DNA from 3 places in the Yersinia entomophaga genome. Region 1 is predicted to be linked to each of the others. Evidence: predicted binding sites of a transcription regulator. Region 1 holds the regulator's gene; each other region holds the start of a gene.

Region 1 (10,599 bases):
GGGCAAAAAACGTTTGGGGCAGACCGTCAATATTGAAATCGATCCGCAAACCCAGGCGGTGGTCGAAACGGTAGAACGTATATTGGCTCAGCGGGATATCGCCGGCGCGGCGGCGCATTTGGCCAGTGACATGGCGGCTAAAGCGCAATCTTAACATTACAGCGCTGAATCGAAGCAAGCGCCGCGCTGTGGAGCAAATGCTGCTTTAATCGGCCTGAAAAAAAGAAAAGGGATAACAGCCTTGGCCGTATCCCTTTTTTTGATCCCGTGAATCAGACGTTAGCGAGGAACGCGGAGACCGCCATCAACGCCGCGCGGGCTAAACAATACCTGCCATAGCTGAATATCTCTGACGCGGAACGCACCGGCGCAGGCATTCAGGTAATAGCTGAACATTCTCTCAAATCGTTCCGAGTATTTTTCAGACAAAACTGGCCACGCGGCGCGGAATTTTTCGTACCACGCCATCAGCGTGCGATCATAGTCAGCGCCAAAATTGTGCCAGTCTTCCATAATGAGCCGCGACTCGCTGGCGTCGGCAATTTGTCGAATCGAAGGCAGGCAGCCGTTAGGGAAGATATAGCGGTCAATCCACGGATCAACGCTCAGATTGCTACGGTTCGCGCCAATAGTATGCAGCAAGAACAGACCATCGGGTTTTAGATTGCGTTCGACGACTTCAAAATAGGTTGGATAGTTCTTTGGCCCAACGTGTTCGAACATACCGACGGAAACAATGCGGTCAAACTGTTGATGCAAATCTCGATAGTCTTGCAGCAGGATAGTGACATCCAGTCCGGCGCAGCGCTCTTGCGCCAGTTTTTGCTGTTCGGCAGAAATGGTGACGCCCTGAACGGAAACGCCATAATGACGGGCGGCAAAAGCGGATAATCCCCCCCAGCCACAGCCGATATCCAGCAGTTTCATGCCGGGTTTCAGCCGCAGTTTTTCACAGATCATGCGCAGTTTATGTTCCTGCGCTTGTTCCAGATTGGCGGCGTCTTTCCAGTATCCGCAGGAATATTGCATGTGGCTGTCTAGCATTCTGCTAAACAGATCGTTACCGAGATCGTAATGTTCTTTGCCGACGATCCAGGCGCGTTTTTTCGATTGCAGGTTAGTCAGGCGGGCGGTTGCGACGCGTAAGGTATCTTTGAAATGGCGGGGGAGTTTCTTTTCCAGACCGGCTCGTAGCACGCGCTGGAAAAAAATGTCCAGTCGTTCACAGTCCCACCATCCGTCCATATAACTTTCCCCGAGTCCCAGCGAGCCTTGCTGCAATGCGCGCTTAAAGAAATCAGGATTATGAACCTGAATATCGAAAGGTCTTGAACCATTGATTTCAATATCGGCCTGGCTCAACATTTCATTCACAATGCGATACCACGGATTTTCTTGAATACTTTGGTCTTCTATACAGGATGAACTCATAGTTTCTCCATCACTTTCTTCTGACTGATGTCCCGCAATAAACGAAAAAATTGCAGGCGCATACCGAATAGGTATTGGCTACCTTGGTGTCTGATATCCAACTACGGACAGAGGAAGATTAAGAAGTAAATCTACTGCGTTTGGCACTAGGTTCACTCATCCTTAAGGATAAATGTAACGCGATCAACGTGTACAAAATATGAAACTAATATGACTTTTTTCTAACGGCTTTATTTATAACTGGGATCGAGTATAGGCGCGCCGGAAAGGTTTCTCAATAATAAATCTGTCTCGGCGCGTTAGAAAGGCTGAAATAATTTCCCTTAGGAATGATGACTCTCTGAGATTAATTCTCTTTGATTATCAGAGTCATCCTTATTTGTGGCATATAAATGTATGAAATAACCCAGCGCTGCAAATAATACCGTCAACACCATGACGGTCACGGTGGCTAATAACGGTTGAGTAATAAAGGCTGACACCAACATGCTGGCAATAAAACAGGTTCCCAGCTGTAGGGTATTCTGCAATGCAGCGGCCTTCCCGGTGTTATTGGGAAAAGGAATTAATGCATTTGACACCACAATCGGGTAACAGGCACCGTTGACCAGCGCCATCACGCAGAATGGAATTAATAAAGTCAGCAGGTTAGGTTCTGTTAGGGTCGCCACCAGATACAGGGCGATCATGCTTAAAGCGTAACCAACCAGAAGCCACGGTAACAGAGTATTGCCTTTCATGTAATTCAGTGCGCTGCGACAGCCGTAACCACCCAGCAAGAAAGCCAGGGTTTGCGGGACGTAGCTCAGGCCAATCACATTCGGGCTATAGCCCATATCGCCCAAAATAAAGGGTGAGCCGGTTAGCCAGGCAAAGAAACCAGCGCTGCAAGCGGCGAAAATCATCACGTTTCCGCTGAATAGCGGCGATTTAATAATCTGCCAGAAGTTAAGATTATCTTTCTCGCTCTCACTACTTTGCGCATTCTTTTGCTTTTCTTTTAATAAAGCAGTCGGAATCAACAGCAGCAGAGTAATCGCCAATAGCACCACGAAAATGGCGCGCCAGCTAAAGTGGTTCAGTAACCAGGCGCCCAGCAGGGGTGCTAACGCAGGAGAAAGGGCGACCAAAGGCATAATAGTGGCAAAGACCCGATTGGCCTTGCCATCGCGATAACGGTCAATCACCAGCGCTTGCCAGGTCACCGCAGCGGAACAAACTCCCACGGCCTGAACCAGACGTAATGCTAACAGTTGTACCGGCGTTTGCACCCAAACCATTCCCAAACAGCCGAAGGCAAACAGACTTAAACCGAGCAACAACACAGGTTTCCGCCCCAATTTATCGGATAAAGGTCCCCAGACTAATTGTGCAATGGCAAATCCGGCGAGAAAAATGCTCAAACTGGCGCTGATCGAGCCAGCCGAAGCCTGCAAATCTTGTTGCATGGCGCCAAAAGCGGGTAAGTACATATCCGTGGCAAGGTATCCCAACATGCTCAGACCGGCGAGGTAGAACATAAAGCTAGTGGATGTTTTCATTTTCGTTATTTATCTCGTTTATCTGTATACCCGTTATCTTTCGAACCGCAGCGGTGTTGGCTACCTTCGCTCACCCCAGTCACTTAGTGGCTCGGTTCCTTGGGATTCGCGGCGTTGCCGCCTGGCTACAATCCGAAAGCAGGTTATCTTTGCAGGAGAATTAATGCGGGGGGCATTCTATCCGGCTGGCTATTCCCCTGTGAAACGGTAATATTTGCATACTGGTGTGAAAATAATTGAAGGCAAGGCAATGTGGTCGGAATATTCATTGGAAGTGGTTGATGCGGTTGCCAGAACCGGTAGTTTTAGCGCTGCTGCACAAGAACTGCATCGCGTGCCTTCTGCCGTCAGCTATACGGTCAGACAACTCGAGACATGGCTGGCAGTGCCACTGTTTGAACGACGACACCGCGATGTGGAACTGACGGCAGCGGGAGCGCTGTTTATTAAAGAAGCGCGAACTGTTATCAAAAAAATGATTGATACGCGTCGTCAATGTCAGCAGGTCGCTAACGGTTGGCGCGGCCATCTGGATATTGCTATCGACATTATTGTGAAGCCGTTACGCAGCCGTCAGTTGGTGCTGGATTTTTATCGTCATTTCCCCGATATCGAACTGCGGGTGCATTTTGAGGTATTCAACGGCGTGTGGGATGCGCTGGCGGATGGTCGTGCCGATGTGGCTATTGGTGCGACGCGTGCGGTGCCAGTCGGTGGGCGCTTTACCTTCCGTGATATGGGGTTTATGAACTGGCACTGCGTGGTCAGTGCCACTCATCCGCTGGCATCTCAGAGCGGCCCTTTGACCGACGATCAGCTGCGGCCTTACCCTTCGCTCTGCATTGAGGACACTGCCCGTAATCTGCCGAAGCGCGATACCTGGACGCTGGACAACCAGCGACGGCTGGTGGCACCGGATTGGCAAACGGGCATTGACTGTCTGTGTGACGGTTTATGTATTGGTATGGTTCCGGCGCATCGCGTCGAGCCGCTGGCCAAACAGGGGAAACTGGTGATTATTACGCTGGCTCAGCCCTTGCCAGATAGCCCTTGCTGCCTGAGCTGGGAGCAAAACAACCATTCGCCCGCTATGGCGTGGCTGCTGGAGTACCTTGGGGATACGGAAACGCTGAATGCCGAATGGCTGCGAGCGGGGGACGGTGTAGAAAACACGCGGGAAGCCGTTTCAACGGGCTAAACGGCTTCCCACAGCGGTTTTAACGACGATAATCGCGGAAAGGACCATCAGCAACAGAACGGCGTTCAACCAGTTTTGGATGTACTTCAATGGTTTGGGGATCTTCACGTTTGCTGACAATGCGATCCAGCAACATTGCAAAGGCGCTTTCGCCCAAACGTTCTTTTGGCTGATGAATAGTGGTCAGTGCCGGTGAGAAATAGCGCGCATTTCGCACATTGTCATATCCGATCACCGAAATATCCTGCGGAACGCGTAAACCTAATTCATCGGCAGCACAAATAGCGCCCATAGCCATAATATCGCCGCCGCAGAATACCGCGGTTGGGCGATGTTTCTGCGTTAGGATTTGATGCATGGCTTTATAACCGGATTCCGGTTCAAAATCCCCTTGAACCACCCATTCATCACGCAGTTTAATATTGGCTTCTTCCAACGCTTTGATAAAGCCCTGATGACGCCCACCGCCAGTATTGCGAGCCAGTTGCCCCGGAATGGCTCCAATATCGCGATGACCGCGTTCAATCAGATAACGGCCAGCCAAATAACCGCCTTCAAAGGCATTATCAATAATGGAGTCGGTAAAATCGCCGCGCGCGGTGCCCCAATCCATGACTACCATCGGAATATTGCGATAATCTTCCAGCATGCCCAACAGTTGCTCTGGATACTCGGAACACATTACCAGCAAACCGTCGACGCGTTTTTGCGCCAGCATAGCCAGATACGCTTTCTGCTTATCCAGATTATTATGAGAGTTACACAAAATCAGCGTATAGCCTTTGCTATAGCAGCTATTTTCTACCGCTTCGATCACTTCCGCAAAATAGGGTGCTTCGCTGGAAGTGGCTAGCAAACCAATCGATTTAGTGTGATTGACTTTCAGGCTTCGTGCGACGGCACTGGGCGAATAGTGCAGCTCTTTAATGGCGGCCCACACGGCGGCCTTGGTGTCTTCGGCGACGAAACGTGTTTTATTGATGACGTGCGAAACGGTGGTGGTGGAAACGCCCGCGCGTTTGGCCACATCTTTAATCGTTGCCATAAAAAGAATGACTCCTAAACTGACCTGTTACAGCAGGTAAGTATTATGTTAATCGTTTGCCTGCGTTGTTCGAACCCTTTCAGACAGATATCATCAGTTCCGCTGGTTATTTTCGTCAGCGCGCTAGTCTGAAAGGGGTTTTTAGGCGTTATTGGTCGGTACGCAGTAATGAACTGCGGATTTTGGCCGATTTAAAGAAAAAGTGAAAGATCTAATCAACGTTATAAAGTGAGTAATGATAACAAGATTTTATTCTCGAACTGTGGGAAAATCGTTTTACACACTAACTATGTGCCTTTATCCACCCAAATTAACCGACTGAGGAGTTTATATGGATACTGATCTGAAAATGTCATTGATTACTACTATTGGTTCGTTGGCAGTGATTATGATCTTTAGCTTTACAGCGGTAATGAACTAAACCCTGACTGTTTTAGAGCTGTACAGATTTTGAGCGAGAAGGGCGGAGCCGTTATCCGCCCTTGATATTAGCCAGCTAATCAGGCCAGATTTTTCTCTACGAACGCCCAGTTAACCAGCGCCCAGAAGTTTTCCAGATAAGTCGGCCGCGCATTGCGGTAATCGATATAGTAAGCGTGCTCCCACACATCGACAGTCAGCAATGGTTTATCCGAAGTGGTTAGCGGCGTTGCTGCATTAGAAGTGCTCACGATCGCCAGCGAGCCGTCCGGTTTTTTCACCAGCCAGGTCCAACCCGCGCCAAAGTTTTTCACGGCAGCATCGGTAAACTGTTGTTTGAACTCCGCGAAAGACCCAAAAGATGCGGCGATCGCTTCGGCTACTGCGCCCTTCGGTTCGCCACCGGCGTTTGGCGCCAGGCAGTTCCAGTAGAAGGTGTGATTCCATACTTGAGCGGCGTTATTGAAGATACCGCCAGTGGAGGTTTTTACGATCTCTTCCAGCGATTGACCAGCAAACTCGGTATCTTTAATCAAATTATTCAGGTTTACCACGTAGGTGTTGTGGTGCTTGCCGTAGTGATAATCCAGCGTTTCTGCCGAGATATGAGGCTCAAGGGCGTTCTTTGCATAAGGCAGTGCAGGTAATTCAAAAGACATTGCTTTCTCCTTTCGGGATGACTCAGGGTGTTTGCCCATCAAATCACCGGATGCGCCAGGGCGATCCCGGTGGCGACGAGCGGATAAATAATTGTCATATAGTTGTTATGGGTATCAATATTATCAATTTCCCACTGGAAAACCAGGTTTAACCACACAGAGTTAAAGTGATTGGCGATGGGTTATTCGATTGGTGGAACACAGGGGCTGAGAGCCGGGTAGAAACGCTCCGACGGCCAATAAACCGGCGGAGCGAAAGTTTGAGAGCATGATTTTAACGAGTACGTTTAGCAAATAGTTTTAGCGAATAGTTTTAGGGGTCACGACGCGGCGCGCCCCAACGTAATGGCCTTGCCAGTAATCGTTATCTAACATACTGATGCGAATTTCTTCGCCGGTACGCGGAGACTGGATAAATTTCCCGTTGCCTAAATAAACTCCAACGTGATCGGCGACGCCGCGATTAGCAATATTGAAGAACACCAGATCGCCACTTTCCAGCTCTGCGCGTTTAACCGGCGCGGCATCGCGCAGGTGGTACATTTCATTCGCGGTGCGCGGCATTTTTATTCTGACCACATCTTTGTAGGCATAATAAATGAGTCCGCTACAGTCAAACCCGGTATTCGGCGAAGATCCCCCCCAGCGATAGGGTTTCCCAACTTGTTTCATCAGCTTACTCATCGCCGTCTGTTTGGCGTGCTGATAGCGCTTTTTATGTGCCGGACTGAGTTTTAGTTTGTTATTCGCGAGTAATTCTGCCGCTGCTTTTTTGCTCGTGCTATTTCGATGTCGCCCATAAGCCACTTTCGTTTCTTTACGGGTAACGTTTTTTTTAGCCGTAACGCTTTTCTTTTGGGTTAAGGTTTTCGCGTTGGCGGTTGTTTTGGTTTTGCTTACTTTACCCGTCGTCGATTTAGCCGCGGTTTTAGCCGTAACTTTCTTTTTAATTTGGGTCACTGGCTTAACTTTCTTACTGCTGCTTTTATTATCGACTTTCCGTTTTTTGCGATCGTCAGGGCTAGCCTGACTCACATGGCTTTTTTTCTGGTCGGCAGATACGCGCGCCTGCGGCGAAGCATGTGCCAGATTTAAAAATAGCTGGGTAAACAGCAGCACAAAGAGCGTGAAGAATAAACGCATAATAACGCTACCAACCTTGACCCTGAAATGGATGATGGAAGACTCACAGTATTGCTGAAACTCGCCGTATAAAAAAGCGGAGAGCTATATGATTCTAATAGATTTTGTGAGAAAACGTTAATGGCTTGTCAATTGCCGCCTTTTTATGCAGCTAATGCGTCATAAATAACCATTTGTCATAGTGTTAGCTTTCATCCTGGAATCGGGGGCTATAAAAGATATTCCTGAATTTGCTGAAGTAAAAATGTTATTCTCAATGAGTATTTATGTAGCGGAGCCTATTCAGATAGGCGCGATGTGATAAAACCCTGCAAAAAATGGCGTTTTATTCGGGGCGCCACAGTCGTTACAATAACCTGAACGCAACAAATAGATTGTTATTACGGCTAAGCGCAATGACGTCAGTGTTAGCCATAATATGGCTTGAGGAAGCAAGAGATGACAACGATTGAAAAAATTCAGCGCCAGGTAGCAGAGAACCCAATCCTGCTGTACATGAAAGGCTCGCCTAAATTGCCTAGCTGCGGTTTTTCCGCTCAGGCTGTACAGGCGCTGTCTGCCTGTGGTGAACGTTTTGCCTATGTGGATATCCTGCAAAACCCGGATATTCGCGCTGAAATGCCAAAATACGCTAACTGGCCAACTTTCCCACAGCTGTGGATCGACGGTGAGTTAATCGGCGGCTGCGACATTATGATCGAAATGTATCAACGTGGCGAATTGCAGCAATTATTAAAAGAAACCGCTGACAAATACCGTTCACAGGAAGATCAGGCGGCTGAATAAGCGCGCGATTATCTGATAAGTTAGAACGTAAAAAATGGGTGGCCAAGGCCACCCATTTTTATTGCCGCTGATTAGAGAGTTCTATACTGAACAACCGATATTGGTTTGATTACCAGAATGTTGATGAGTGACTCATGGATCAAAATTGATATTTGACGCCTAAAATGACGGCGGTATCGCTATATCCCTGTCCACCTATCTGCTGGCCAACATTCCCCCACAGGCCAAGCTTTTCACTGATGTGACCTTCAACGCCCAATTTCAGCTCGCCAATATTGGCTGTTCCACTCTGTTGTACCGTCATGCTATCCAAGGTCGTACCGAAGCTTTTGGTATTGTGGAGCCAGGTGGCTTCGATAAAAGGTTGGAAAATCCTATTGTTACCTTTATCCAAATCGCTGTAGCCGTTCATAAAGGCTTTCACCCCCAGACGGGTTTGGATGTTCCCCTGACCGACACCGGATATATAGCTGCCGTTTTCCTCTTTGTGTTCATCGGCTTTGACGCCCATCCAGATCATTTGTGCTTTGGGCTGAATAAAGTACGCGGCATTTCTGGCCATGTTTCCCGCGAGCTTGAAGGTATAACCGCTTTCCACTGATGCGGTCAGACCTTTGGATTTGTACCTTTCGGTTGCCAGTTCCTGCCCGCTAATACTGTTGTTAAACCAGCTATATTGGACCCAACTGTCTAAATACAAACCGCTTTTTTCTTCGCTGTTGGCATACCAAGTGCTGTATAAACCGGTGCTATAGCCGTCGATGGAGGAACGAGCGTTATAACCGGAGACTCGGGATTCGGTTTTACTTTTGCTGTTGCCGTAACCAGCCATAATCCCCAACCGGAAATGCCCCCAGGCATTATCACTCCATTGGGCAATATCGCCTCCCAGTTGCACAACATAGCGATTAGTCAGGCTGCTCAGTTGCCCCTGCGATTCGCGGGTGCGTTGGTGTCCGCCTTCATTACGCAGCCACATGCTGGTGGCTCTCCGTTCTCCCGTATGTACGTCTGTGTAGTGTGTTTCGCCTAAACGGTCATTCAGACTCGTTATAAACAGATTATTCGCTGCAGACAGATTGGCGCCGTAGGCTGCGGCTTCCGGGCGTAAGGTCATGACATTCGTATCCACATCAGGATCTGCATCAGACCCGGCGGGAATGCTGGGTATCTCTGACACGGGAGTGGTATTGGGATTGTTTATTTCCGGATCTGTGATAGGTAATGCGTCAATATCATTATCATTTATTTCAGAGACACTTATTTCAGGATCGACAACGTGCGGGGTGTCTGGGCTGCTTGTTTCTGGCTCTTCGTCCGTTAGCTCATTGTCATCGATTAGCTCATCGTCATCGGTGAGTGTGGGAATGGGGGCCAGCGGGGTATCGAGGCTACTTTCTTCAGCTTCGACGTCGTCGACTCCTATCGTATGGTCATCAGTCATGTTGCTACTGAGATACCAATTCGATTGGTTATCCCCCGAACCTCTGTGTAAGTCATATTCATAACTGCCTGCCACAATACGGCTGTTTTTAACAAATACACCGTCAGACATGCCCGCTACAGTAATTAACTCAATGCCATTAAGCGTTTTTGCGCCACTGCCGCCCAGATTGTTCACCTGTACGTACGTATGGCCTGACGTATTACCTTCCACAATAAGCTTATCGCCAAGGGAGCTGTCGCCTGCCAACGTCGCGTTCATGTGCAACAGACCAAAGTGACTGCTGTAGTCACCGGTGACGATTAATGTCGTCCCCCTTTTATCTGAATGGCCGAAATTGACTGTCCCGTTATTATTTAGGGCGATAAGCTTTTGATCAAAACCGCCTAAGTCCAGAGTCGCATTAGAATGGATTGCAAACTGAGAGTTTGGGCTGAGTACATGTTTTTCTGCGGCTTTAACGGTACCTTGCTTGATTATTGTTTCCGAGAAGTAGTGGCTCGGTTGGGTCAGGGTTAATGTGTTGCCGGGACTATTTTGTACCACAGCGCTGGAGCCGCTCCCGCCTAAGCCAAAATCCAGAGTGTAATCATCGCGTTGAAATATCAGTTGCCCGTCATTGCGTAAAACATCCTCTGAGCTTTCGGCTGTAAAGTTTAACGTTCCCTGTTCAAGGATGAGTGTTTTACCCGTAAGCCGGCCACCGGCGCTTACGTTCAGTCTGCCGCGGCCTTTTACCGTGCTGTGAGCGGCTGTACCTCCTTTTGCCACATGCTGATTTCCGCTTTCAATGGTCGTACCGTAGGCTAACCCTTCATTTTGGATAGACTGCGTTCCATCTTGCTCGATCACCGCATATGCGGAAAATCCCGCATCATGGATTGTTTGTGTGCCGCCGTTTATTTTGGTTTTTTTAGCCAGACCTCTGAACC
Region 2 (10,599 bases), 170 kb from region 1:
AAAAATATCAAAATATTTTTGCTGGATTAGCAATAATGAAAGCTAACTCTGATGAGCTAATTACCTTTGTAACCGTGGTTGAATGCGGCAGTTTCAGCCGAGCTGCCGAGCAGCTTGAACAAGCTAACTCCGTGGTCAGCAGAACCGTTAAGAAGCTAGAAACCAAACTGGGCGTAACATTGCTGAATCGTACTACACGACAAATCAGCCTAACGCAGGAAGGCGAGCATTACTTTAGACGCACGCAGGCGATTTTGCGTGAAATGGCATTGGCGGAAAATGAACTGCTCGATAATCCGCTGAATCCAAGAGGACTATTGCGCATTGATGCCTCTACTCCGGTAATCTTGCATATGCTGGCACCGCTAGTGGCTAGTTTCAGAGTGCGCTATCCGTTAATGGCACTCTCATTAGTTTCCTCGGAGACATTTATCAATCTGATAGAACGTAAAGTCGATATCGCCATTCGCGTAGGCACATTGCAGGATTCAACTCTGCGCGCCAGAAAGCTGATGAATAGTTACCGCCATATTGTGGCTTCTCCTGCTTATCTACAGCGCTACGGCACTCCACGCACTGCGGCTGAACTACAGCAACATGTTTGTCTGGGATTTAACGATCTCCCAGCGCTCAACCGCTGGCCGCTATTAGCTCATGATGGCCAGTTACTGGAGATTAACTCGGATGTAAGTTCAAATAATGGGGAAACCCAGCGGCGGCTTTGTCTTGAGGGGAATGGTGTTGCCTGTTTGTCTGACTTTATGATTCAAAAAGATATTGATCGGGGAGACTTAGTTCCGATATTAAAGGATCTGACGATTCCAGTCGTCATGCCAATCAATGCGGTTTATTACAGCGATCAGGCTGTCAGTAGCCGGTTGCGCTGTTTTATTGACTTCGTCACCGAGCGATTAGCGGAAAATAGCAATGAAGCAACAACCTGACGGCAAATATGCCGTCAGATATAACAGGCTGGCATTAATCCCAATCCGGAGCCAAACCTTCAGGGCTAACCAGACGCTCATTACGATCCAAGGCAGCCATTTGTGCCATGTTTTCGTCGGTCAATTTTAATTCCTGAGCCAATAGATTACTGGCTAAATTAGCTTCTTTGGTTGAGGACGGAATAACCGAATAACCTAACTGCATCGCCCAGGCCAGAATAACCTGCGCCGGCGTAGCATTACGCAGTTTAGCCATTTGCTGAATCACTGGCTCTTGCAGAGCTTTACCGTAAGCCAGTGTCATATATGAAGTAATCGCTATACCGTGCTGGCGAGCAAACTTCACCACTTTGGCGTTCTGTAATAATGGAGATAGTTCGATTTGATTAGTAGCGATAGCTTCGGCTCCAACGGCATCAATCGCTTGCTGCATCAGATCGATAGTAAAGTTTGAAACGCCGATCTGGCGAGTCAGACCTAATTCTTTAGCCTTCAATAACTCAGCCATAAACTCAGCGACTGGAACTTCATTCTTTGGTGATGGCCAGTGGATCAGCGTGAGATCGACATAATCCGTTTTCAGTTTTTGTAAGCTTTCACGCAGAGTGGGAATCAGTTTTTCCGTAGACAGATTGGCGATCCAAATTTTGGTGGTAATAAACAACTCTTCACGCTTAACGCCACTCTCAGCAATGGCTTGCCCAACAGCGGCTTCATTTTCATAGATTTGTGCCGTATCAATTGCGCGATAGCCCAGTTTCAACGCGGTGGAAACTGAATCGATAACAACCTGATCTTGCAGGCGAAAAGTACCCAATCCAAATGCAGGGATGCTCATTTTACTTCCTCATATTTTGTCTGATCGTCATATCTATCATTAGTCATTGTTTGCCTTTCACTGCGGCGACCGATAATCCCGCTGCCGTTGAAAGATGAACTGATTATGGCCTGAGTTTTATCAACAAAAAATGTAGTATTCAGCATAATACTTTTGATAAAAAATCAAATATAGGAAAGTAATTATTGAATCTGATAGTAGCAAGCCGTACATAAAACGTTCTTAAGGCGGCTCAAAACTCTTTATCACCAAAGGCCACACCTATCAAAAGTGATATAATTCTCAGTTATCCCTTTTAAATGACCCATCGCAGTAAAAATAAACATGATTTTCGGAGCACTTAAGCGACTTATTTACGCATGTATAGTCGTTAGCCAAAAGATTCAAAGCAGAGAAAACAACCGAGCTACGGCAAGCAATTGTAAGAGGTTTATGACTAAGTGATTGGCTATAAGGTGTTGAGAATCCATTAAATGAAATCAAAAAGATAAGAATATAGGGATAGGGATAGGGATAGGGATAGAGATAGAGATAGTATTGATGATTAGTATTTACCCGCTCTGCTTATCTGAGCGAAAAATTCTAAAGATTAAAATGCAAAAAACCCTGAATCAAAGATTCAGGGTTATGCAATAAGTGGCGGAACGGACGGGGCTCGAACCCGCGACCCCCTGCGTGACAGGCAGGTATTCTAACCAACTGAACTACCGCTCCACCGATTCTGTTACTTATACTTCCGTATATATTCCCGTTAGGGCCAGCATGTCCTTGCTGTTTAGCCACCAGATGTCACTCTGATAACTTGTGTTTGATGCCTGGCAGTGTCCTACTCTCGCATGGGGAGACCCCACACTACCATCGGCGCTACGGCGTTTCACTTCTGAGTTCGGCATGGGATCAGGTGGGACCACCGCGCTATTGCCGCCAGGCAAATTCTGTTTCAATCAACCCGCCACGTGATTTACACCACACAGCCAGTCAATCCAATCTGTTAACAATGCTGAAAATCAAAACGCTCTCTAAAACACCTTCGGTGTTGTAAGGTTAAGCCTCACGGATCATTAGTACTGGTTAGCTCAATGCATCGCTGCACTTACACACCCAGCCTATCAACGTCATAGTCTTTAACGTTCCTTCAGGGGGCTTAAAGCCCCAGGGAAGACTCATCTTGAGGCAAGTTTCGCGCTTAGATGCTTTCAGCGCTTATCTTTTCCGCATTTAGCTACCGGGCAATGCCATTGGCATGACAACCCGAACACCAGTGATGCGTCCACTCCGGTCCTCTCGTACTAGGAGCAGCCCCTCTCAATCTTCCAACGCCCACGGCAGATAGGGACCGAACTGTCTCACGACGTTCTAAACCCAGCTCGCGTACCACTTTAAATGGCGAACAGCCATACCCTTGGGACCTACTTCAGCCCCAGGATGTGATGAGCCGACATCGAGGTGCCAAACACCGCCGTCGATATGAACTCTTGGGCGGTATCAGCCTGTTATCCCCGGAGTACCTTTTATCCGTTGAGCGATGGCCCTTCCATTCAGAACCACCGGATCACTAAGACCTACTTTCGTACCTGCTCGAGCCGTCACTCTCGCAGTCAAGCTAGCTTATGCCTTTGCACTAACCTCACGATGTCCGACCGTGATTAGCTAACCTTCGTGCTCCTCCGTTACTCTTTGGGAGGAGACCGCCCCAGTCAAACTACCCACCAGACACTGTCCTCACCCCAGATTATGGGGCCGAGTTAGAACATCAAACATTAAAGGGTGGTATTTCAAGGTTGGCTCCACGCAGACTGGCGTCCACGCTTCGATGCCTCCCACCTATCCTACACATCAAGGCTCAATGTTCAGTGTCAAGCTATAGTAAAGGTTCACGGGGTCTTTCCGTCTTGCCGCGGGTACACTGCATCTTCACAGCGAGTTCAATTTCACTGAGTCTCGGGTGGAGACAGCCTGGCCATCATTACGCCATTCGTGCAGGTCGGAACTTACCCGACAAGGAATTTCGCTACCTTAGGACCGTTATAGTTACGGCCGCCGTTTACTGGGGCTTCGATCAAGAGCTTCGCCTTGCGGCTGACCCCATCAATTAACCTTCCAGCACCGGGCAGGCGTCACACCGTATACGTCCACTTTCGTGTTTGCACAGTGCTGTGTTTTTATTAAACAGTTGCAGCCAGCTGGTATCTGCGACTGGCTTCAGCTCCGAGAGCAAGTCTCTTCACCTAGCGCCAGCGTGCCTTCTCCCGAAGTTACGGCACCATTTTGCCTAGTTCCTTCACCCGAGTTCTCTCAAGCGCCTGAGTATTCTCTACCTGACCACCTGTGTCGGTTTGGGGTACGATTTAATGTTACCTGATGCTTAGAGGCTTTTCCTGGAAGCTTGGCATCAACTACTTCTGCACCGTAGTGCATCGTCATCACGCCTCAGGGTTGATGGTTTTCCGGATTTACCAGGAATACCCCCCTACACGCTTAAACCGGGACAACCGTCGCCCGGCTAGCCTAGCCTTCTCCGTCCCCCCTTCGCAGTAACACCAAGTACAGGAATATTAACCTGTTTCCCATCGACTACGCTTTTCAGCCTCGCCTTAGGGGTCGACTCACCCTGCCCCGATTAACGTTGGACAGGAACCCTTGGTCTTCCGGCGTGCGGGTTTTTCACCCGCATTATCGTTACTTATGTCAGCATTCGCACTTCTGATACCTCCAGCAGTCCTCACAGACTACCTTCAACGGCTTACAGAACGCTCCCCTACCCAACAACACCTAAGTGTCGCTGCCGCAGCTTCGGTGCATGGTTTAGCCCCGTTACATCTTCCGCGCAGGCCGACTCGACCAGTGAGCTATTACGCTTTCTTTAAATGATGGCTGCTTCTAAGCCAACATCCTGGCTGTCTATGCCTTCCCACATCGTTTCCCACTTAACCATGACTTTGGGACCTTAGCTGGCGGTCTGGGTTGTTTCCCTCTTCACGACGGACGTTAGCACCCGCCGTGTGTCTCCCGTGATAACATTCTTCGGTATTCGGAGTTTGCATCGGTTTGGTAATCCGGGATGGACCCCTAGCCGAAACAGTGCTCTACCCCCGAAGATGAGTTCACGAGGCGCTACCTAAATAGCTTTCGGGGAGAACCAGCTATCTCCCGGTTTGATTGGCCTTTCACCCCCAGCCACAAGTCATCCGCTAATTTTTCAACATTAGTCGGTTCGGTCCTCCAGTTAGTGTTACCCAACCTTCAACCTGCCCATGGCTAGATCACCGGGTTTCGGGTCTATACCTTGCAACTAGACGCCCAGTTAAGACTCGGTTTCCCTACGGCTCCCCTATACGGTTAACCTTGCTACAAAATATAAGTCGCTGACCCATTATACAAAAGGTACGCAGTCACACCACGAAGGTGCTCCCACTGCTTGTACGTACACGGTTTCAGGTTCTATTTCACTCCCCTCGCCGGGGTTCTTTTCGCCTTTCCCTCACGGTACTGGTTCACTATCGGTCAGTCAGGAGTATTTAGCCTTGGAGGATGGTCCCCCCATATTCAGACAGGATGTCACGTGTCCCGCCCTACTCATCGAGTTCACAGCATGTGCATTTTTGTGTACGGGACTATCACCCTGTACCATGCGACTTTCCAGACGCTTCCACTAACACACAAACTGATTCAGACTCTGGGCTCCTCCCCGTTCGCTCGCCGCTACTAGGGGAATCTCGGTTGATTTCTTTTCCTCGGGGTACTTAGATGTTTCAGTTCCCCCGGTTCGCCTCGTTAGACTATGTATTCATCTAACGATAGTGCAACGAATTGCACTGGGTTTCCCCATTCGGGTATCGTCGGTTGTAACGCTTCATATCAGCTTACCGACGCTTTTCGCAGATTAGCACGCCCTTCATCGCCTCTGACTGCCTAGGCATCCACCGTGTACGCTTAGTCGCTTAACCTCACAACCCGAAGGTGTCTTTCGACATCATCGTGCTGCGATTATTGAGAGACTCTACCTGCAGGTGACTCCTTGTCTCGGTAAATCTACGGAGAGACAAGTTTTAGCTGCAGTGTTTCAATTTTCAGCTTGTTCCAGATTGTTAAAGAGCAATATCTTAAACACGACTCGTTAAAGTCATCTTTAAGATATTCAGTTGATAATGTCTTTCACTCATTATCGGATGGCGTCCCCAAGGGGATTCGAACCCCTGTTACCGCCGTGAAAGGGCGGTGTCCTAGGCCTCTAGACGATGGGGACACAGGAAATTCCGACTAAATCAAAAACTTAATCGTTTCTCGTGTCATCATGAGTCGAAACTCACGACATCAACAGGTGCTCTTGCTCATTACTATTATCAGACAATCTGTGTGGACACTACGCAATGCGTATCATTAGGTAAGGAGGTGATCCAACCGCAGGTTCCCCTACGGTTACCTTGTTACGACTTCACCCCAGTCATGAATCACAAAGTGGTAAGCGCCCTCCCGAAGGTTAAGCTACCTACTTCTTTTGCAACCCACTCCCATGGTGTGACGGGCGGTGTGTACAAGGCCCGGGAACGTATTCACCGTAGCATTCTGATCTACGATTACTAGCGATTCCGACTTCATGGAGTCGAGTTGCAGACTCCAATCCGGACTACGACAGACTTTATGTGGTCCGCTTGCTCTCGCGAGTTCGCTTCACTTTGTATCTGCCATTGTAGCACGTGTGTAGCCCTACTCGTAAGGGCCATGATGACTTGACGTCATCCCCACCTTCCTCCGGTTTATCACCGGCAGTCTCCCTTGAGTTCCCACCATGACGTGCTGGCAACAAAGGATAAGGGTTGCGCTCGTTGCGGGACTTAACCCAACATTTCACAACACGAGCTGACGACAGCCATGCAGCACCTGTCTCACAGTTCCCGAAGGCACCGAAGCATCTCTGCTACGTTCTGTGGATGTCAAGAGTAGGTAAGGTTCTTCGCGTTGCATCGAATTAAACCACATGCTCCACCGCTTGTGCGGGCCCCCGTCAATTCATTTGAGTTTTAACCTTGCGGCCGTACTCCCCAGGCGGTCGACTTAACGCGTTAGCTCCGGAAGCCACGCCTCAAGGGCACAACCTCCAAGTCGACATCGTTTACAGCGTGGACTACCAGGGTATCTAATCCTGTTTGCTCCCCACGCTTTCGCACCTGAGCGCCAGTCTTTGTCCAGGGGGCCGCCTTCGCCACCGGTATTCCTCCAGATCTCTACGCATTTCACCGCTACACCTGGAATTCTACCCCCCTCTACAAGACTCTAGCTTGCCAGTTTCAAATGCAGTTCCCAAGTTAAGCTCGGGGATTTCACATCTGACTTAACAAACCGCCTGCGTGCGCTTTACGCCCAGTAATTCCGATTAACGCTTGCACCCTCCGTATTACCGCGGCTGCTGGCACGGAGTTAGCCGGTGCTTCTTCTGCGAGTAACGTCAATCACTTCACGTATTAGGTGAAATGCCTTCCTCCTCGCTGAAAGTGCTTTACAACCCGAAGGCCTTCTTCACACACGCGGCATGGCTGCATCAGGCTTGCGCCCATTGTGCAATATTCCCCACTGCTGCCTCCCGTAGGAGTCTGGACCGTGTCTCAGTTCCAGTGTGGCTGGTCATCCTCTCAGACCAGCTAGGGATCGTCGCCTAGGTGAGCCATTACCCCACCTACTAGCTAATCCCATCTGGGCACATCCGATGGCGTGAGGCCCTAAGGTCCCCCACTTTGCTCTTGCGAGGTTATGCGGTATTAGCTACCGTTTCCAGTAGTTATCCCCCTCCATCAGGCAGTTTCCCAGACATTACTCACCCGTCCGCCGCTCGCCGGCAAAGTAGCAAGCTACTTTCCGCTGCCGCTCGACTTGCATGTGTTAGGCCTGCCGCCAGCGTTCAATCTGAGCCATGATCAAACTCTTCAATTTAAGATTTGTTTGATTTGCTACCGAAGTAGCGATGCTCAAAGATTACTTTCTGCAAATATGCATTCGAACCGAAGTTCAAATGTTTACTGCTTTGGTCACTCTTCAAGACTTGATATTTCTTCTGCCTGCCGAAACAGGCTTTGATATCGCCTTGCGAGTGCCCACACAGATTGTCTGATAAATTGTTAAAGAGCAGTGAGTTAGCAACCTTTCGGTGGGTAACTCGAGGTGCGCATATTACGCTTTCCTCACTCAGAGTCAACTACTTATTTCGTTGAATTTCTCTGTTCTCTTTGCCGGCCACTCAGTTACTTGATTCGCTGTGTGCCGTCTCGATGGATGCGCATTATAGGGAGTTCCGCGCAGGCCGCAACTGCTAATTTCAATTAAAATGATCGTTTGCTGCATTCCACAGCAAAACCCCGCTTTATACCTTGTTGTGCACAAACTTATCCACAGATGCAATCTGAACTGAAAATTGACGAGCATCACGCAATCGTTTTCGCTACAATTCCCCGCGTCGAAAATGCGTGTCGATATTCATAAAATATTGTCCCCGCGGATCGATTATTGGCAAAAGGATGCAAGCGGAGCTGAAATTAGGTGTGTTTTTCTACTTTTCACGCAATTCCACTCCTTTGTACCCGGCAGAAAACCCATTTCGGGACGTTATCTGAATCTGTTCCTTTCTATATAGATAGAAGTGCAAGGTAGAGATTCACGTAACGCTCTATTTATAGCGAATGAAAAACTGCGATTCCAAAGCCAAGGGATAAAACCATGCAACAACGCCGTCCAATCCGCCGTGCTCTGCTTAGTGTGTCTGATAAAGCAGGTATCATTGAATTCGCCGAAGCGCTTTCTCAGCGTGGCATCGAATTGCTCTCCACCGGCGGCACCGCGCGCCTGCTAGCCGACGCAGGCCTGCCGGTTACCGAAGTTTCTGATTACACCGGTTTCCCGGAAATGATGGATGGCCGTGTTAAAACCCTGCATCCTAAAATTCACGGCGGTATTCTCGGTCGTCGCGATCAGGACGATGCCATCATGGCAGAACATGATATTCAGCCGATCGATATGGTCGTAGTAAATCTGTATCCTTTTGCCCAAACCGTTGCTCGACCGGATTGCTCCTTAGAGGACGCCGTTGAGAATATCGATATCGGCGGCCCAACCATGGTGCGCTCCGCCGCCAAGAACCACAAAGACGTGGCCATCGTAGTGAAGAGCAGCGACTACGCGGCAATTATCACCGAGCTGGATAACAACGACGGTTCCCTGACTTACCCAACTCGCTTCAACCTTGCTATTAAGGCGTTTGAGCATACTGCCGCCTACGACAGCATGATCGCCAACTACTTTGGCTCTATGGTTCCTGCCTATCACGGCGATACCGAGCAGCCTGCTGGCCGCTTCCCACGGACCCTGAATCTTAACTATATAAAGAAACAGGATATGCGCTACGGTGAAAACAGCCACCAGCAGGCCGCCTTCTATATAGAAGAGGAAGTGAAAGAAGCTTCCGTTGCTACCGCAGAGCAACGGCAGGGCAAAGCGCTTTCTTATAACAACATAGCCGACACCGATGCCGCGCTGGAATGCGTGAAAGAATTCAGCGAGCCAGCCTGTGTCATCGTCAAACACGCAAATCCATGTGGCGTTGCTATCGGGGATTCCATTCTGGCAGCCTACAACAACGCATATAAAACCGATCCGACTTCCGCGTTCGGCGGCATTATCGCCTTTAACCGCGAACTGGATGCCGAAACCGCTCAGGCTATTATCAGCCGTCAGTTTGTCGAAGTGATTATCTCCCCAAGCGTTAGCGCGGATGCCCTGAAACTATTAGCAACCAAGCAGAATGTGCGCGTTCTCACCTGCGGTCAGTGGCAAGGACGATCTGTCGGTCTGGATTTCAAACGCGTCAACGGCGGTTTGCTGGTGCAAGATCGTGATTTAGGGATGGTGACTGAAGCGGATCTTCGCGTAGTGTCCAAACGTCAGCCAACGGCTCAGGAGCTGCGTGACGCATTATTCTGCTGGAAAGTTGCGAAGTTCGTTAAATCCAATGCCATTGTCTATGCTCGCGATAACATGACCATCGGTATAGGCGCAGGCCAGATGAGCCGCGTCTACTCCGCCAAGATCGCCGGGATCAAAGCCGCAGACGAAGGCTTGCAGGTGGCCGGTTCCGCCATGGCGTCCGATGCCTTCTTCCCGTTCCGTGACGGTATTGACGCTGCCGCCGCCGTGGGTATTACCTGTGTGATCCAACCGGGCGGTTCGATCCGCGACGACGAAGTGATTGCAGCGGCAGATGAACATGGCATTGCCATGATCTTCACCGATATGCGCCATTTCCGTCATTAATTAACCTCACGGAGTTATCCCGATGAATATTTTGATTATTGGTAACGGCGGTCGCGAACACGCTTTGGGCTGGAAAGCCGCGCAGTCACCTCTGGCGGATAAAATCTATGTGGCCCCGGGTAACGCCGGTACCGCGCTGGAACCGCGACTGGAAAACGTTGATATAGCCGCAACGGATATCGCCAGCCTGGTCGCTTTCGCTAAAAGCCACGATATCGGTCTGACCATCGTTGGCCCGGAAGCTCCGCTGGTGATTGGCGTGGTGGATGCTTTCCGGGAAGCGGGTTTGACTATCTTTGGCCCAACTCAGGCTGCGGCGCAATTGGAAGGCTCTAAAGCCTTCACCAAAGACTTCCTAGCCCGTCATGATATTCCGACGGCGTTTTACCAAAACTTCACCGAAATCGAACCGGCCTTGGCCTACGTTCGTAAGATAGGCGCACCTATCGTCATCAAAGCTGACGGTTTGGCCGCGGGTAAGGGCGTGATCGTAGCGATGACGCTCGAAGAAGCGGAAAC
Region 3 (10,599 bases), 950 kb from region 1:
GTAGGGCGTAACTTTATCACCCGGTAACTGGCCGCCTTCGCCCGGTTTTGCCCCTTGGGCTACTTTGATCTGAATAACATCGGCGTTAACCAGATAGGCCGGAGTGACACCAAAACGACCAGATGCTACCTGTTTGATTCGCGAGACTTTGTTGGTGCCATAGCGCACCGGATCTTCGCCACCTTCACCGGAGTTGGAGAATCCACCCAAACTATTCATAGCGATAGCCAATGATTCGTGGGCTTCCGGACTGAGCGCGCCGATAGACATTGCCGCCGTATCGAAACGGGTAAAGAGAGATTCTGCTGGTTCCACTTGATCTACTGGGATCGGCGTACCTTGCGGCTTGATTGCCAAGAGATCGCGCAGCGTAGCCACTGGACGTTCGTTAACCAGTTTTGAGTAAGCTTCGTAATCGCTGTATTCACCGCTGTGAACGGCTTTCTGCAACGTATTGACCACATCCGGGTTATACGCGTGGTATTCGCCATTATGGACAAATTTGAGTAAACCGCCTTGATCCAACGGCTTACGCTTGAGCCAGGCTCGTTTGGAGAGATTTTGCAGATCTTGCTGGAAATCGCTGAAGTTAGCGCCTCCGATACGGCTAACCACACCCTGGAAACACAGTTCAGACAGCTCTTTGTGCAGGCCTACGGCTTCAAACAACTTGGCGCAGCGATAAGACGCAATCGTCGAGATGCCCATTTTGGACATGATCTTATACAAGCCTTTGTTGATACCGTTGCGATAGTTGAGCATCACATCGCGGTACTTTTTATCTATAGCCTGTGTGTCGACCAATTTAGCCAATGATTCATAAGCTAAATAAGGATAGATAGCGGTAGCACCAAAGCCGAGTAATACGGCGAAGTGATGCGGATCGCGGGCGCTGGCGGTTTCAACAATGATGTTGGCATCGCAGCGCAGGTTTTTTTCTACTAATCGAGTCTGAATCGCACCCACGGCCATTGGTGCGGGCACCGGTAGACGGGTTTGGGAAATCGAGCGGTCGGAGAGCACCAGCATTACGGCACCATCGCGAACTTTACGCTCGGCTTCGTCGCACAGTGATAAAACGCGCTGTTGCAGATCTTGCTGGCTCGGATCAAACGTCAGATCCAGCCGATCGGCGCGATAATACTCGCCTTCCAGCGTAGTGAGCTGCTGGAAATCCGAATACAGCAAAATCGGGGATTTAAAGCTCAAACGGTGCGCCTGACCTTCGGCCTCGCAGAATACGTTCATTTCACGGCCGATACTGGTCGCCAGTGACATCACGTGAGCTTCTCGCAGCGGATCGATAGGCGGGTTGGTAACCTGCGCAAACTGCTGGCGGAAATAGTCATAAATAATGCGCGGGCCGCTGGAAAGCACGGCAAATGGGGTGTCATCGCCCATTGAGCCTGTCGCTTCCTGACCGTTTTCACCCAATACGCGGATGATTTGATCCAGTTCTTCGTTGGTATAACCGAATTGCTTTTGATAGGTTTCGAGCTGAGTATCATCCAGCTCGCGGCTTCCGACCTGATCTTCCGGCAGGTCCTCAAATGGCACCAGGCGCTTAACGTTTTTTTCCATCCATTCTTTGTACGGATGGCGGCTTTTCAGATCGTTATCGGTTTCGGCTGAATGCAGGATCTTGCCGCTGCGAGTGTCGATCACCATCAGTTCGCCGGGGCCAACGCGGCCTTTCTCTACCACTTCATCGGGCTGGTAATCCCAGATCCCTACTTCGGAAGCGCAGGTAATCAGCTTGTCTTTGGTAATCACGTAGCGCGCCGGACGTAGACCGTTACGGTCGAGGTTACAGGCGGCGTAGCGCCCGTCAGACATCACGATACCCGCTGGGCCATCCCACGGCTCCATATGCATGGAGTTAAAGTCGAAGAAGGCACGCAGGTCGGTATCCATATCCGGGTTATTCTGCCAAGCCGGTGGTACCAGCAAACGCATAGCGCGGATCAGATCCATCCCGCCGCTGAGGAACAATTCCAGCATATTATCCAGCGAGCTGGAGTCTGAACCGGTTTCGTTGACGAAAGGCGCTGCGTCCTGCAAATCGGGAATCAGCGGTGTTTTAAATTTATAGGCACGAGCGCGCGCCCACTGACGGTTACCGGCAATAGTATTGATTTCACCGTTGTGCGCCAGATAGCGGAACGGCTGAGCCAGCGGCCAGCGCGGCACGGTATTAGTGGAAAAACGCTGATGGAACAGGCAAATGGCCGATTCGAGGCGTAAATCTGCCAGATCCAGATAAAAACGTGGCAGATCCGCAGGCATACACAGGCCTTTATAGATCGTCACCAGATTGGAGAAGCTACAAACGTAGAAATCTAAATCTGAGATGCGTTTTTCGATACGGCGACGCGCGACAAACAGGCGGCGCTCCATATCGCGCGGGCGCCATCCGGCCGGAGCGTTAACAAAAATCTGTTCGATACGCGGCAGAGAGGAAAGGGCGATTTCACCAAGAACATCAGGGTTGGTCGGCACTTCGCGCCAGCCCACCACGGAAAGGGTTTCGTTTTGTAGCTCTTCTTCAACGATGCGGCGGCTTGCGTTAGCCAGTTCATCGTTTTGGCTAAGGAATATCATGCCAACGGCGTAATTTTTTGCCAAACGCCAGCCGCGCTCTTCGGCGACCATGCGGAAAAAACGATCCGGTTTTTGTAAGAGTAAACCGCAGCCATCGCCAGTTTTACCATCAGCGAGAATAGCACCACGGTGTTGCATACGGGCCAGCGCGTGTATTGCAGTACGCACGACCTTGTGGCTTGGTTCGCCTTCTATGTGGGCGATGAGACCAAAACCGCAATTGTCCTTCTCTTGGGATTTATCGTACAACATATCAGTGAACCTCCCCAGGCTCTGCGTGACTCTCACAACCGACTGCGAGGGACAATTCACGGTGACGGGTGGGCTGACAGGCGCGCCTGGCGCGGCAAATCTGCTTTTCCGCCCTCCGTCAATGACCTCTCGTGATGGTCTCACAAGTGGTATATGACTTGTTTTAAGAGGGAGTCTTAAATAACTGCATAATTATGACTAGACGTTTGCCCGTCTAGAAAGCTTCCAGCGGACTTCCAACTTAGCGAGAAAGAATACCGAGGTCAAATATAGGCCTAAGATATATCCAGATCACAAAAAATGATTTATCTATATGATATTAAAAATAATTTATGCATTTTTGACCCGGTGAAAGAGTCGTTGATGGGCAGTAGAAGTGTGAGCTGTCTCACTATAGTGCAATCGTCAAATCTCTGCACCATGCTAGTGCTGGTGGGGATGTCAGAGTGATATTCTGTGATTTAATGATTTTGTGACATTTAAAACTATTTTTCATCAATTTGTAATAGATGCGGTAAGGTGTTTGCCGAGATTAGAAAAATTAATCGGTAGCTAAATGATTTTATTTGCATTTATAGTGAATGGTTATGCGAAGTTGCACCCGAGGGAGTGGGAGTTGATCTCTGTCATCGCACGGAACACCCTGACCAGTTAGGCTAAGCGACTTTTACGACAGGCATCCTCCAGATTATGCAGTTGCAGCAATTAGTCAATATGTTTGGTGCGGATTTACAGCGCCGCTATGGTGAAAAAATCCATAAACTCACGCTCCACGGCGGTTTTAGCTGCCCGAATAGGGACGGTACTCTGGGGCGTGGTGGTTGCACATTTTGCCAGGTGGCTTCGTTTGCTGACGAACAAATGCAGCTACGAACCATTAGCGAGCAACTGGAAGCGCAGGCGAAGAAAGTTAACCGAGCTAATCGCTATCTGGCTTATTTTCAGGCTTATACCAGCACTTATGCCGAAGTTAATGCGTTGGCAGCCATGTACCAACAGGCTTTAGCCGAAGCGGATATCGTTGGCGTTTGTGTGGGAACCCGGCCAGACTGCGTACCGGATGCGGTATTAGACCTGCTGAGTGGTTATCATCGGCAAGGTTACGAAGTCTGGCTGGAGCTGGGGCTACAAACTGCCAATGATAAAACCCTCAAACGTATTAACCGAGGCCATGATTTCGCCAGCTACCAACAAACGGCTCGCCGTGCCAGCGCGCGCGGTCTGAAAGTGTGTTGCCATTTGATCGTTGGCTTGCCCGGCGAAAATCAAGCGCAATGCCTGCAAACTCTGCAACAAGTTGTGGATACCGGCGTGGATGGACTAAAACTGCATCCGCTTCATATCGTGGAAGGCAGCACTATGGCTAAAGCCTGGCGAGCAGGGCGTTTGCCGGAACTGGCTCTGGAAGACTATGTGGTTACCGCCGGAGAAATGATTCGTCATACACCCGCCGATATTGTCTATCACCGAATTTCCGCCAGTGCTCGTCGCCCAACCCTGTTGGCTCCGCTGTGGTGCGAAAATCGCTGGACCGGTATGGTGGAGTTGAATCGGTATATGTTAGCCCACGGAGGCCAAGCCTCCGCTTTGTAGGTGATCGGCTACAAGGCGTTTGTCACCTGAACTTGGGTTGTGCTCGGCCTCCTCGCGTACTGCTACCTCCTCGCGTGCTACTGGGTGTAAATCCGGGGCACTGCGCGCAGGCGTACTCAGTTTGACTGTCGCTCGAACGCCCTAAGCCTTGGGAGATAGGCTTAGGGCGTCGCCATTTTGGGCTGACGCAGTGATCAAAATCCGCACCTGGTTTGTGCAGGCTCCGCTTCTTGCGTGCTGTGCACACCCCAACTTGGCTACAGCGCATCGCCCATTATTTTTGGCGTGTCTGCGGGCTATCGCCATTCTCAACTTTCGCAATTTCCCGTTGATTTGCAGTCTTTTCCACACTTCTTGGCAACCCGCCTTATCTATTTCTGGTTTTGCGGTATGATTTATCGCATGAAGTTTGACGGGAGTGGTTATGAAGCAAATCAGGGTATTAGCCCAGTATTACGTTGATTTAATGGTGAAGTTAGGGCTGGTGCGCTTCTCGCTGCTGCTGGCTTCGGTGCTGGTAATACTGGCGATGGTGGTGCAAATGGCCGTCACTTTGGTATTACGCGGCTCGGTCGAAAGCATCGATTTTGTTCGCTCCATCTTTTTCGGCCTGTTAATCACGCCGTGGGCGGTTTACTTCCTGTCAGTGGTGGTGGAACAGCTGGAGGAATCCCGTCAGCGACTATCCAGACTGGTAGATAAGCTGGAAATCATGCGTTATCGCGATCGGGAACTGAATCAGCAATTGCAGGAAAATATCTCGCAGCTAAATCTGGAAATTATCGAACGCGAGAAAGCGGAGAAAGCCCATCTACAGGTTGTGGATAAACTGAAAGAGGAAATGGGGCACCGTGAGCAGGCGCAGGTGGAATTAGGGCAACAATCCGCCCTATTACGTTCCTTCCTCGATGCATCCCCCGATTTGGTCTACTACCGTAACGAAGATAATGAATTTTCCGGCTGTAACCGCGCGATGGAGTTGCTGACCGGTAAAAGTGAGAAACAGCTGGTCGGCTTGACGCCACAGGAAGTTTACGCGCCAGATATTGCCGAAAAAGTAATGGAAACCGATGAAAAAGTCTTCCGCCACAACGTTTCTCTGACCTACGAACAGTGGCTGGTGTACCCCGATGGGCGTAAGGCCTGTTTTGAACTGCGTAAAGTACCGTTTTACGATCGCGTGGGTAAACGGCATGGTCTGATGGGCTTTGGCCGCGATATAACCGAGCGTAAGCGCTACCAAGACGCGCTGGAGAACGCCAGCAGGGATAAGACCACTTTCATCTCAACAATCAGCCATGAGCTGCGTACGCCGCTTAATGGCATCGTCGGCCTAAGTCGTATCTTGCTGGATACCGATTTAAACGATGAACAGCTGAAATACCTCAAAACCATTCATGTTAGTGCCATCACTCTGGGCAATATATTCAACGATATTATCGAAATGGATAAGTTGGAACGGCGCAAAGTGCAGTTGGACAACCAACCGATCGACTTTACCGGTTTTATGACCGATCTGGAAAACCTGTCCGGTTTGCTGGTTCAGCCTAAAGGTCTGAAATTCCTGATGGAACCTCAGGGTTCATTACCAGAGAAAATCATCACCGACGGCACTCGCCTACGCCAGATTTTGTGGAATCTGATTGGTAATGCGGTGAAATTCACTCAGGAAGGGCAGATAGTTGTGCGTATCCGACGAGAAAATCCTGACCGACTGATCTTCGAAGTGGAAGATTCCGGCATGGGAATTCCGCAGGATGAACAAGACAAAATCTTCGCTATGTATTATCAGGTGAAAGACAGCAACGGCGGGCGTCCGGCTACCGGAACCGGAATCGGGCTGGCGGTGTCCAAACGGCTGGCGCAGAGCATGGGCGGCGATATCACCGTGAAAAGCACTCAGGGCATCGGTTCCTGCTTTACGCTGTCTATCAAGGCGCCTGCGGTGCAGGATGAGGCGGCTAGCGTGTTGTCTGATGAAGATATGCCGCTGCCAGCACTGCACGTGCTGCTGGTGGAGGATATCGAACTCAACGTGATTGTGGCGCGCTCGGTGTTGGAAAAATTGGGTAACAGCGTTGAGGTGGCGATGAATGGCCAGGATGCGTTGGATATGTTTAATCCGGATGACTTTGATTTAGTGTTATTGGATATTCAGCTCCCGGATATGACAGGGCTGGATATTGCTCGCAAAATTCGCGCGGATTATGGCCATTGCCACTTGCCGCCGCTGGTGGCGCTTACGGCTAACGTTCTAAAAGATAAAAAAGAATATCTTGATGCTGGAATGGATGACGTGCTGAGCAAGCCGCTGTCTGTCCCGGCTTTAACGGCAATGATCAAGCAGCTCTGGGATCATCAGCCTTCCCACTCCACAAAAAAACAGGAACATAAACCGATGCAAACTAATGAATCGTTACTCGATACCGTGATGTTGGAGCAATACATCGATTTGGTGGGACCACAGCTGATTCATCAGAGTTTGGAAATGTTCGAGCAGATGATGCCGGGTTATCTGGCGGTGTTGGATTCCAATATGACCGCTCGTGACCAAAAAGGTATTGCCGAAGAAGCGCATAAAATTAAAGGGGCGGCAGGTTCGGTAGGTTTACGGCATTTGCAGCAACTGGCACAGCAGATTCAAACGCCTTCATTGCCAGCATGGTGGGATAACGTTCAGGATTGGATTGATGAGCTGAAACTGGAATGGCGTAACGATGTTCAGGTACTGCGTGAGTGGACTGCGGAAGCTGAAAAAAAATAACCCCGACCGAGGCCGGGGTGCGCGAATACTGCGCCAACACCAGGGAAAACGTGAACCTGCGTATTGATTTCTGTGTGTGTCCGCAGGTTTTATGGATTCGTTGATACATCATACAAGCAACAACATAGCAAATGTAAGCGCTCTTGTTACAAGATTCATTAAAATATGTGATAGAGATTGTTGTTTGTCACTAGAACAGGTTAGCGATTGACAGCGAAACAAAAGGAGGATTGTGATGAAAAGAGTCGGTGTAGTGTTGAGTGGTTGCGGTGTTTTCGATGGCGCAGAGATACATGAGTCCGTCTTAACATTGCTGGCTTTGGATCGCGCCGGAGCCGAGGCAGTATGCTTTGCGCCGGACAAGACGCAACTCCATGTTATTAATCATTTATCTGGTGAAATTACCGACGAAAATCGTAACGTGTTAGTCGAGTCTGCGCGTATTGCGAGAGGTAAGATTCAGCCACTTTCTGCCGCCGATCCGGCGCAGTTAGACGCGTTAATTGTACCCGGCGGATTCGGTGCGGCGAAGAATCTGAGTCGCTTCGCAACCGAAGGAACGGCGTGTTCTGTAGACGAAGATTTATATAAGCTTACTCAAACAATGCATAAGTCTGGCAAACCAATTGGATTTATGTGTATTGCCCCAGCTTTGTTACCAAAGCTGTTGGGAGAGCGAATTCGCCTGACTATTGGTAATGATATCGATACCGCCGATGCTATTGAGGCCATGGGGGGAGAACATATCGTTTGCCCGGTGGAAGATGTCGTGGTGGATGCGGAGCATAAAGTCGTTACCACGCCCGCCTATATGCTGGCCGGTTCTATCTCAGAAGCAGCCGTCGGTATCAACAAACTGGTGAGTAAGGTGCTGGGCTTAATCGAATGAAATTGGGGAAATACGGGATAGGATGGATCTGGCGTGGTCTAAAGCGTGGCATTTTGGCGCTGTTGGGCTTTTGGCTGGCCGCTATTTTGATTTTTGCCTTCCTGCCCGTGCCCTTCTCCATGGTGATGGTCGAAAGGCAGCTCGGAGCTTGGTTTTCCGGCGATTTTTCTTACGTGGCGCATTCGGACTGGGTGCCTATGAGCGAAATTTCCCCTTACATGGCTTTGGCCGTGATGGCGGCGGAAGATCAGAAATTCCCTGACCATTGGGGATTTGACATGGGGGCCATTGAATCGGCTCTGGCGCACAATCAGCGCAATCAAAAACGCATCCGAGGCGCATCGACGTTATCGCAGCAAACGGCGAAAAACCTGTTTCTGTGGGATGGCCGCAGTTGGGTGCGTAAAGGGTTGGAAGCTGGATTGACGGCCGGGATTGAGCTGGTGTGGACCAAAAGGCGCACTTTGACGGTTTATCTGAATATTGTGGAGTTTGGCGACGGTATTTTCGGCGTTGAGGCCGCGGCGCAGCGTTTCTTCCATAAGCCTGCTAGCCGGTTAAGCGCTTCTGAAGCGGCTATGCTGGCGGCAGTGTTGCCGAATCCACATCGCTTTAAGGCAAATGCACCCTCAGGCTATGTAATTAGCCGCCAACAGTGGATCTTACGCCAAATGCGTCAGCTGGGCGGCAAAACTTTCCTACAGGAAAATGCGCTGTAAAACGGCCGCTAGGTTGAGTTGGCAGAAACAAAAAGGGCTTAGTATCAACTAAGCCCTTTTGCTTTTAAGTGAGTAAATTACTGAACGTAGGTAAAGGCGGTGGTGACGTGTTTTACGCCGCCAACTTTACTGGCGATCTGCGCGGCAGATTGTCCTTCTTGCTGCGTAACCAGGCCGAGTAGGAACACTTCGCCATTTTCGGTGGTGACTTTGACGTTAGAAGATTTAACCGAATCACTGGTGAGTATTTGCGAACGAACCTTAGTGGTAATCCAGGTATCTGATGAAGCGGTGCCCAGATCGACCGGTTTGCCCAGACGAATCTCGTTGTACACTTCACTGGTGCCTTCAACGCCAGCGGCTATTTGCTTGGCTCGGGTTGCCAGTTCGGTCGTCGGTGCTTGCCCGGTTAGCAGTACTTTGCCTTGGTAAGCCGTAGCGACGACGCGGGCTTCTTTTTTCAGTTGCTGGTCTTTGCTCAATGCGTTGGTCACTCGGGCTTCTAGTGTGCCGTCGTCAACTTGAGTACCGACGCTGCGAGGGTCAGTTGCGGATTTGGTCGCCACGGCGGCGCTGCCAACTACGACGGCACCAACACAGCCTTGTAATAGCAATGCGCTAAACAGCACGGCAAAAAATGGGAAACTAACCTTCATTTATGCTCCTTTAATCGTCCTGATGAGGGAATAGGGTGTTATCAATCAGATCACACAAACAATTCACTGTAAGCATGTGCATTTCCTGCACCCGAGCGCTGCGGTGAGAAGGAATGCGAATTTCAACATCCTGCTGGCCTAACAGACCTGCCAGTTCACCACCGTCGTAACCCGTAAGCGCGACAATCGTCATATCGCGGGTTACGGCTGCTTCAACTGCTTTCACAATATCACGGCTGTTACCACGAGTGGAAATTGCCAGCAGAACGTCTCCGGCCTGGCCTAAAGCACGCACTTGCTTGGCGTAAACCTCTTCATGCAAACGGTCATTGGCAATCGCGGTCAACACCACATTATCGGCATTTAGTGCGATAGCTGGCAGGCTTGGCCGTTCGGTTTCGAATCGGTTGATCATACTGGCGGCGAAATGCTGGGCGTTTGCCGCCGAGGTTCCATTGCCGCAGCAAAGAATCTTGTTACCATTCAGTAGTGATTGAACCAGCATCATCGCCGCTCGTGATATCGCGTCAGGTAAGGCTTCCGCCGCAGCAATCTGGGTTTGAATACTCTCGGTAAAACAGACTTTGATTCTATCCAGCACGTTGATTTAACCCACTCAGTAAAATGAATTGCCCGGCTTTGGCCGGAGAAAAATGATCAATCCGTATTGAAAGCATTAGGCAACCATTCTAACTGGTTACCGGTAATCGCAAAAACATCAAAACGGCAAGATGATGTGTCAAAACTGGCTCCGCGCTGCGCCAGCCAAACCGCTGCAGCACGTAATAACCTTTGCTGTTTGGTATGAGTCACGCTGGCAGCGGCACCGCCAAAGGTCGCATTCCGACGAAAACGCACCTCGACAAATACCCAAGTCGCACCGTCGCGCATAATAAGATCTATCTCGCCGCCGCGAACGCTCACATTGGCAGAATGAAAGACCAGACCGGCTTGTTCCAGATGGCGGCGAGCCAGCCGTTCATAATTTGCGCCAATATCCCTTTGGCTCATGTTTTAATCCATTATTTTCGCCCCCGACCGGAAACGGGGGCGCTAAAGTCAGGTTGAAAACGCCGGTTATTGCGCCGGAACAACCATTCCCTGGCGGTATAGCAACCAAGGCAG

Evidence for each region. The regulator PurR, encoded in region 1, represses purine synthesis genes. The targets are predictions, from matches to a motif close to CANGCAAACGTTTGCNTG.
Region 2: a site for PurR is predicted at 8,200-8,217, ahead of purH (bifunctional phosphoribosylaminoimidazolecarboxamide formyltransferase/IMP cyclohydrolase). Genes of this name have one in related genera too.
Region 3: a site for PurR is predicted at 2,885-2,902, ahead of gltB (glutamate synthase large subunit). Genes of this name have one in related genera too.

What each region holds. Positions count from the first base shown of each region.
Region 1 covers NZ_CP010029.1:1,320,778-1,331,376, reverse strand. The annotation lists gene PL78_RS05960 (riboflavin synthase) at 1-154, shown strand, start outside; gene cfa (cyclopropane fatty acyl phospholipid synthase) at 280-1,431, opposite strand; gene punC (purine nucleoside transporter PunC) at 1,755-2,972, opposite strand; gene punR (DNA-binding transcriptional activator PunR) at 3,223-4,170, shown strand; gene purR (HTH-type transcriptional repressor PurR) at 4,190-5,215, opposite strand; gene cydH (cytochrome bd-I oxidase subunit CydH) at 5,547-5,636, shown strand; gene sodB (superoxide dismutase [Fe]) at 5,716-6,294, opposite strand; gene PL78_RS05930 (C40 family peptidase) at 6,595-7,437, opposite strand; gene PL78_RS05925 (Grx4 family monothiol glutaredoxin) at 7,876-8,223, shown strand; gene PL78_RS05920 (autotransporter outer membrane beta-barrel domain-containing protein) at 8,363-10,599, opposite strand, start outside.
Region 2 covers NZ_CP010029.1:1,490,970-1,501,568, forward strand. The annotation lists gene yafC (DNA-binding transcriptional regulator YafC) at 36-944, shown strand; gene dkgB (2,5-didehydrogluconate reductase DkgB) at 979-1,782, opposite strand; tRNA gene PL78_RS06790 (tRNA-Asp) at 2,420-2,496, opposite strand; rRNA gene rrf (5S ribosomal RNA) at 2,596-2,711, opposite strand; rRNA gene PL78_RS06800 (23S ribosomal RNA) at 2,823-5,729, opposite strand; tRNA gene PL78_RS06805 (tRNA-Glu) at 5,953-6,028, opposite strand; rRNA gene PL78_RS06810 (16S ribosomal RNA) at 6,168-7,710, opposite strand; gene purH (bifunctional phosphoribosylaminoimidazolecarboxamide formyltransferase/IMP cyclohydrolase) at 8,491-10,080, shown strand; gene purD (phosphoribosylamine--glycine ligase) at 10,103-10,599, shown strand, end outside.
Region 3 covers NZ_CP010029.1:2,269,139-2,279,737, reverse strand. The annotation lists gene gltB (glutamate synthase large subunit) at 1-2,853, opposite strand, end outside; gene mnmL (tRNA modification radical SAM protein MnmL/YtqA) at 3,544-4,446, shown strand; gene arcB (aerobic respiration two-component sensor histidine kinase ArcB) at 4,871-7,210, shown strand; gene elbB (isoprenoid biosynthesis glyoxalase ElbB) at 7,446-8,099, shown strand; gene mtgA (monofunctional biosynthetic peptidoglycan transglycosylase) at 8,096-8,818, shown strand; gene dolP (division/outer membrane stress-associated lipid-binding lipoprotein) at 8,896-9,474, opposite strand; gene diaA (DnaA initiator-associating protein DiaA) at 9,485-10,075, opposite strand; gene PL78_RS10390 (YraN family protein) at 10,132-10,485, opposite strand; gene PL78_RS10385 (penicillin-binding protein activator) at 10,552-10,599, opposite strand, start outside.